DNA from 3 places in the Paracoccus sp. SY genome. Region 2 is predicted to be linked to each of the others. Evidence: riboswitches for the same ligand, from Rfam matches in the RefSeq annotation. Region 2 holds a riboswitch; each other region holds the start of a gene.
The links. Region 2 has a riboswitch for cobalamin ahead of CK944_RS17140 (DUF1636 domain-containing protein). Riboswitches for the same ligand answer to the same signal wherever they lie in the genome.
Positions count from the first base shown of each region.

Region 1 (2,262 bases), on a different contig from region 2:
CCGCGCCGTCAACGGCTTATGGGAAAACCACCGGATCGAGGATGTGGCGACGCCCGAGGGTTTTGCCGCCGATCCGGCGCTTGTCCATCGCTTCTACAACATGCGCCGCAAGGATGGCTCCGGCGCACGCCCCAATGCCGCGCATCTGGCCCTGGCCGATCTGGCGCGGCGGCATGACGTGACGCTGGTCACGCAGAACGTGGACGACCTGCACGAACGCGCGGGCAGCACCGATGTCATCCACATGCATGGCGCGCTGTCCGGCGCGCTTTGCGCGGCTTGCGGGCATCGCTGGCGCGCGCCGATGGTGATGCAGCCTGAAGACCCCTGCCCCGCCTGCGCCCGTCCGGCGACCCGGCCCGACATCGTCTGGTTTGGGGAAATGCCCTATCACATGGAACGCATCTGGGACGCCCTGGAAGGGTCCGACCTGTTCGCGGCCATCGGCACGTCCGGCAACGTCTATCCGGCGGCGGGATTCGCCCAACACGCCCGCCGCAACGGCGTCGAATGTCTGGAACTGAACCTGGACGCCAGCGCCAATGCCCGCGACTTCCACCGGCGCATCATCGGCCCTGCCAGCCGCACGGTGCCGGACTGGGTGGCATCGCTGGGCTGATTGGCCTTGCCTCATGACAGGTTTGTGAGCTAAAGGCGGCCCTGCCTCGGTTCCGGGTTGATCCCCGGTTAAAAGGGAACGCGGTGCGAATCCGCGACTGCCCCCGCAACTGTCAGCGGAGAGCGAGGCCGGATTGACGCCACTGGTTCCGCCCGCGGGATTGGGAAGGCCCGGCCAAGCGATGACCCGCAAGTCAGGAGACCTGCCGAACGCGATCACCCTGACGGCGCGCGAGGGGCGCGCCGGATACGGAAACTTCCGTCGTGGTGGTGTCGCTGTCCGGTGGGTTCATCCCCCTGGACGAACCGCATCGCGCCCGGGCCGCACGCATCGCCCGGGTTTCTGGAAGGATGTCTTTCGTGACGCCGAAACCCTTTTTCCTGTCCCTGACCGCAGCCCTGGCGCTGACGACCGCCCTGCCCGCCGCCGCCCAGGATGCCGCGGCAAGGCCCTTCGTCCTGGACGACCTGACCCTGACCGCCAATCGCGAACCGACCGAGCTCAGCCGCTCGGGCAGTTCGGTATCCGTGCTGACCAGCAAAGACCTGCAGGACAGGGCCAGCCAGCCCCTGACCCGCAGCCTGACCAAGCTGCCAGGGGTGACGCTGCGCCAGTCGGGGCCGCTGGGCACCCTTGGAGTGGTTCAACTGCGCGGCGCGCCCGCTCAATACCTGCCTGTGGTCATCGACGGGATCGAGGTGTCGGACCCCGCTGCCGACAAGACCTACTATAATCTTGGAGGCCTGGTCAGCGCCGGCATCGACCGTGCCGAACTGCTGCGCGGAGCGCAGTCAGCGCTTTACGGGACTCGTGCCGTGGCAGGCGTCCTGTCCCTGCAATCGCTGCGCCCGACCGAGGATGGCCTGCGCCACCATTTCGGGATCGAGGCAGGCACCTATGACACGCTGACCGCAAGCTATGGCGCGACGCTGCGCCAGGACGACTTGGACCTTGCATTTCACGTCAGCCATATCCGCACCGACGGCTTTTCGGCCAAGGACGAAAACGAGGGCAACTTCGAGGAGGACGGGTTCGAGGCGACGCGCCTGTCCTTCTATTCCGAACACCGGCTGCAGAACGGGGTGACAATCGGCTTCAACGGGTTCTGGGAAGACAGCACCGCGGATTTCGACGATTTCCAAGGTGACGTGCCAGGCACGCCGGGCAACGACTATACCGAAAGCGAAAGCTATGGCCTGCGCGGTTTTGCCCGATTCACCACCGGCGCGGTCGATCATGACCTTTCCCTGACCCGTTATCGCATCCAGCGGAAATCATATCAGGATTTCGCCGCTCCTACCTTTCTGCCGGACGTCGTGGAAACCAGCGAGTTCGTCGGCACCCGCACCAAGCTGTCCTGGCAGGGCGCAACCGATATCGGCCAGGGCGTCCGCGCCGTCTTCGGTGCGGATACCGAGAAAGAGGAAGTCGCGGACAAGGGCAATGCCCGCATCAACGGGGTCTTCGTGGAAACGACCGCTGCCTTGGGGGACCGCTTCGACATCACCACCTCGCTGCGCCGCGACGACCATTCGCGCTTTGGCGGGTTCACTTCGGGGCGGGTCGCAGCCGTTTATCGCGCCGACAATAACCTGCTGTTCCGTGCGGCCCTTGGCAACGGCTTCCGCGCGCCGTCGCTTTAC
Region 1 is NZ_NWMQ01000010.1:6,688-8,949, forward strand. Features, by position in the region: gene CK944_RS10020 (NAD-dependent deacylase) at 1-619, shown strand, start outside; cobalamin riboswitch at 650-844, shown strand; gene CK944_RS10025 (TonB-dependent siderophore receptor) at 979-2,262, shown strand, end outside.
Region 1: it holds a riboswitch for cobalamin, as region 2 does, so the genes downstream of both, CK944_RS10025 (TonB-dependent siderophore receptor) here and CK944_RS17140 (DUF1636 domain-containing protein) in region 2, are expected to answer to the same signal.

Region 2 (2,262 bases):
GATTTTCCGACGTTCGATCCGGTTCCCTGGAGCATCAGCGCATGTGTCAAAACTCGATCCCCGCCTGAGCCTTGATTCCCTGTCGGAAGGGATGCTTCACAACTGTCATTTCCGTCACCAGATCGGCGATCTCGATCAGGTCAGGCTTGGCATTGCGGCCCGTGAGCAGAACATGGGTCATCTCGGGCTTCTCGGACCGGAGGAAGTCCACGACCTCGGCGATGTCGAGATAGTCATAGCGCAAGGCGATGTTGATCTCGTCCAGAAGAACCATCCGGTTGCGTTCGTCCCGGATCAGGTCTTTCGCCTTGGCCCAGGCACGGGCGGCGGCGGCACGATCACGCTCCAGGTCCTGGGTTTCCCAGGTAAAGCCTTCACCCATGGTATGGAACTCGCAAAGGATGGGGAAATGGGTCAGCAGGAGATCCCGCTCACCCGTCGCCATCGCGCCCTTGATGAACTGAACGACCGCCACCGGCATCCCATGCGAGATCGCCCGCATCACCATGCCGAAGGCCGAGGACGATTTGCCTTTTCCCGGGCCTGTCAGCACCAGGATCAGGCCCTTCTCGCCGGTCTTCTCTGCCATCATCCGGTCGCGGGCCGCCTTGATCCGGGCCTTCTTCTCGGCATGGCGCGCGGCCTCATTGGGGACTGTTCCTGTCGGCATGGCTCCCTTTCTCTTGACAAGCGAGGCGGTCTCGTGGCTTCCCTCGTGCATCGTTGGTTCTCGCACAGCGCGAGCTAAGAGGGAATGCGATAGCTGGTTTCCAGCAAAGCGCAGCCGCCCCCGCGACCGTGACCGGAGAGGTCACCCGGATGCCACTGGGCCGAACAGCCTGGGAAGGTCGGGTGACCGTCGGGGAAAATCCCCGTCATCCGCAAGCCGGGAGACCTGCCAGCGTGCGGTGCGAGATTTCGCATTCGCATTGTGTTGCGGTCGGGGTGAACCGTGTGCAAGCCATGACGGCGGCCATCAGGCTTTCGCATGTCCTGCGCGCAAATCCTTGCTCCCGCGTCCATTGGCTTGCCGGGAGGGCAGATGGCCAAGATGAATGCGCTGACGGTCTGCATCACCTGCAGGCGCGACGGCACCGATCCGCAGGGCCCGCGTGACGGGGCGCGGCTGTCCGATGCGCTTTCCGCGCGCGGCGTGCCTCATGACCGACAGGAATGTTTTTCGGCCTGCGAGCGCTCCTGCGTTGTCGTGTTCCGTGGACCTGGCCGCTGGACCTATGTGCAGGGGGGACTGGATCCTGACCTGCATCCGGACGACGTGGCCGAGATGGCCCGCGCCTATGCCGCGACGCCAGATGGCATCGTGCCCTGGCGCTCCCGTCCCGAAGTGATCCGCAAGAACACCATTGCCCGCATTCCCCCGATCGAGGTCTGAAATGTCACTTGAAAAAACCCCCGTCACCATCGTCACCGGATTTCTGGGGGCTGGCAAGACGACGCTGATCCGCCATCTGCTGCAGAACCCCGAGGGGCGCCGGTTGGCGGTGCTGGTCAACGAGTTCGGAGATGTCGGTGTGGATGGCGACCTGATCCGCGCCTGCGCCGATGCCAACTGCCCCGAGGCGAACATCGTCGAGCTGACCAACGGCTGCATCTGCTGCACCGTCGCCGATGAGTTCATCCCGTCCATCGAGCGGCTTCTGGCGCTCGACCCCAAACCCGACCATATCGTGATCGAGACTTCGGGGCTGGCCCTGCCCAAGCCTCTGCTCAAGGCCTTCGACTGGCCGGACCTGCGCTCGCGCATCACCATCGACGGCGTGGTTGCCGTGGCCGATGCCGAGGCCGTAGCGGCAGGCCGCTTTGCCCCCGATCCGGCGCATCCCGGCGACGCAAGCGAGCTTGATCACGAGACACCGTTGTCCGAGGTGTTCGAAGACCAGATCGCCTGTGCGGATATCGTGCTGCTTTCCAAGGCTGACCTGGCTGGCGAGGCGGGTCTTGCTGCTGCCCGCGAGATCATCACGGCCGAGGCACCGCGTCCGCTGCCCATGGTGGCCCTGACGGAGGGCGTGATTGATCCCCGAGTGGTTCTGGGGATCAACGCGGCGGCCGAGAACGATCTGGCCGCACGTCCTTCGCACCACGAGGGCGAGGAGGAGCATGACCATGACGACTTTGACACGGTGGTGATCGACCTGCCCGAACAGGCGGATCCCAAGGCATTGGCCAGCAAGATCGCGACACTGGCCGAAGTGCAGAAGGTCCTTCGGGTCAAGGGCCATGTCGCAGTCGAGGGTAAGC
Region 2 is NZ_NWMQ01000032.1:18,867-21,128, reverse strand. Features, by position in the region: gene CK944_RS17150 (cobyric acid synthase) at 1-35, opposite strand, end outside; gene cobO (cob(I)yrinic acid a,c-diamide adenosyltransferase) at 47-670, opposite strand; cobalamin riboswitch at 708-918, shown strand; gene CK944_RS17140 (DUF1636 domain-containing protein) at 1,043-1,393, shown strand; gene cobW (cobalamin biosynthesis protein CobW) at 1,395-2,262, shown strand, end outside.

Region 3 (2,262 bases), on a different contig from region 2:
CCTGCCGGGGAGTTGGCATTGTAGATCTCGGGCCGGTAGATCCTCTGGAAGGTGTCCATCGTGCTGATCGTGCCAATGAGTTCGAGGGGGGAGTAGTCGTTGAGCAGGTCCCCGGTGAAGTAGAAGGCAAAAGGCGCGGCGCTGTTCGCGGGCATGAAATAGCGAACCTGCAAGCCCATTCGTTCGAAATACAGGTCTGTCAACGAGAGCTCATCCTGATGGTATTCGACGCCCAAAACAGGATGCTTGTTCTCGGTCCGGTGATAGGTCCTGCTCCCTGAAACGCTCAGGCAGATAACCGGCGGTTTGTCGAAATGCTCCCGGTAGGCAGCAGACGCCAAAAAGCACTTGAAGAGTTGTCCATGCAGAACGCCAAAGTCTTCTGGTGCGGCAAATTGAGGTTGGCCTTTGTTGTGCTGCGGCAACCTGATGCTGAAATCATAATCTCTCACATATGAAGAGAAATTGTTTCCTGCGATGCCACAGATCCGCTTTCCGGTCTTTTGATCATAGATCGTTGGTTTCAAAATCTCGATCAGCGGGAAAGCGTTGATCCAACTCCCGTCGCCAATGGTGACTTCGGCTGAGATGATGTCCAATTCGACCGAGTAACGATCACTGTTCGGGTTGTCCCAGTGGGCCAGAGCGTTGAAGCGGTTGTTGATCATCGTGAGGGCGTTGCGCAGATTGTCCTTGCGCCTGCTCCCCCGGGCCAGATTGGCGAAGTTGGTCGTGGCACGGGTACCATCGGAAGGACGGTAATTGTCGTCGAAACGAATGCATTTGATAGAATACGCGAGGTCTTCTCTCATCCTGACATGCCTTCTGAGCGGCTTGAGTGGACAAGCCGTGAAACCAAATGACTCTCCACGACCCATGTCGTGAAGCGGCGATGTCACCTTGCGGATGTGCCGCTCCCGACGCGCCCACCGCGGCCGGAACAGGTGATCGATTCAAGGCAGGTTTCCTGACTTGCGGGTCTGCGCCTTGTCTGGCCTTCCCGGTGCGGCTTCGGCACCAGTGGCTTTTCCGACAGGCTCTCCGCCTACAGTTGCGGGGGCAGTTCCGGATTTGGCGATGGCCTCACCGGATTCCCTTTTACCCGAGGCTTTCCCCGGCACCTTGATCTGGATGCAAAGTCCTCTGACGGACGGAAGGTGTCAACGGATGTGGCCGTGAAATTCCTTCATGAAGACTATGAACCACTGCGCAGAAAAGTGGTGAGACCGTGCCGACCAGGCAACAGACTAATCTGTGCTGTCAGCATGGAGCCCTGCGCCATCGTGCAGCACGATCAACGATGTCGCGTTCCGCTCATTGAGGCAGCTTCCGATCTCCGGGTCGAGGAACATCTCGGGACCTCTCGGGGCGCACTGGCCGGCCCCGCACCCCGTGGTAGAGCCACGGCAGGGAAGGCATATTCCACGGCGTACTGATCAGCGCATACGGTTCTGCCCCGACACTTATGGTGATCGCAGGCTTGGGGGACTCTGACTTTGGTTCTGTCAGCTTTCCTGATATGGCTTTATTTGCCCTTTCCTCCGCCCACGAGGGGGACGAAAGGGGTGCTGCAACCAGTCACCTCGGCAATCGCTTAGCTTTCATTGGAAACCTGCAGACCGAAAAACCCTTGGCCGCGCCAGCTGATATACGGAGCGATGGGTGCTGCGCTCCGTTTGTTATGACATGGCCAAGAGGTTGGAAAGCAGTTGCGCGACCCGCCGCCCATCACAATCGATAGCCTGAACAATGCCGACGTTTGCGTTAATTTTGCAATCCAAGGTTACTATTCGAAACTCAGCGATGATTAGCCGTTTCCTTAGGATCACCGCTCCGTTTTTTAACGCGCCAGCCCCAGCCTCTTCAGATACTCGATCGAAGGCAGGATGCCCGCTTTGTCGCGCAGCTCTAGGATCAGGCGCGGCTTCGAGGTGAACTCGTCCAGTGCGCGGAAAACGGCGGGCCAGCAGATCGTCCCCTCGCCGATGGTCCAGTGGCGGTCGGCATGGCCGTCGGCATCCTGCAGGTGGATATGCTCCAGACGGTTGCCGGCGCGGCGGACGTAATAATCGACGGGCGGGGCGCCAGTGGAGCCATGGGCGTAATGCGCGTGTCCGGTGTCGATCGAGACTGCCATCGCGGGCGAATTGAAGCTGTCCGCCAGGATGCGGCGGATGTCGGGATCCTTGTCCTGGATGTTCTCGACGACCATCGTCACGCCGATCTCCTCGGCGCGTTTGACAACCGGGTCCATCGTCAGGT
Region 3 is NZ_NWMQ01000046.1:18,315-20,576, reverse strand. Features, by position in the region: gene CK944_RS18960 (DUF1852 domain-containing protein) at 1-812, opposite strand, end outside; cobalamin riboswitch at 940-1,140, opposite strand; gene CK944_RS18955 (sugar phosphate isomerase/epimerase) at 1,841-2,262, opposite strand, start outside.
Region 3: it holds a riboswitch for cobalamin, as region 2 does, so the genes downstream of both, CK944_RS18960 (DUF1852 domain-containing protein) here and CK944_RS17140 (DUF1636 domain-containing protein) in region 2, are expected to answer to the same signal.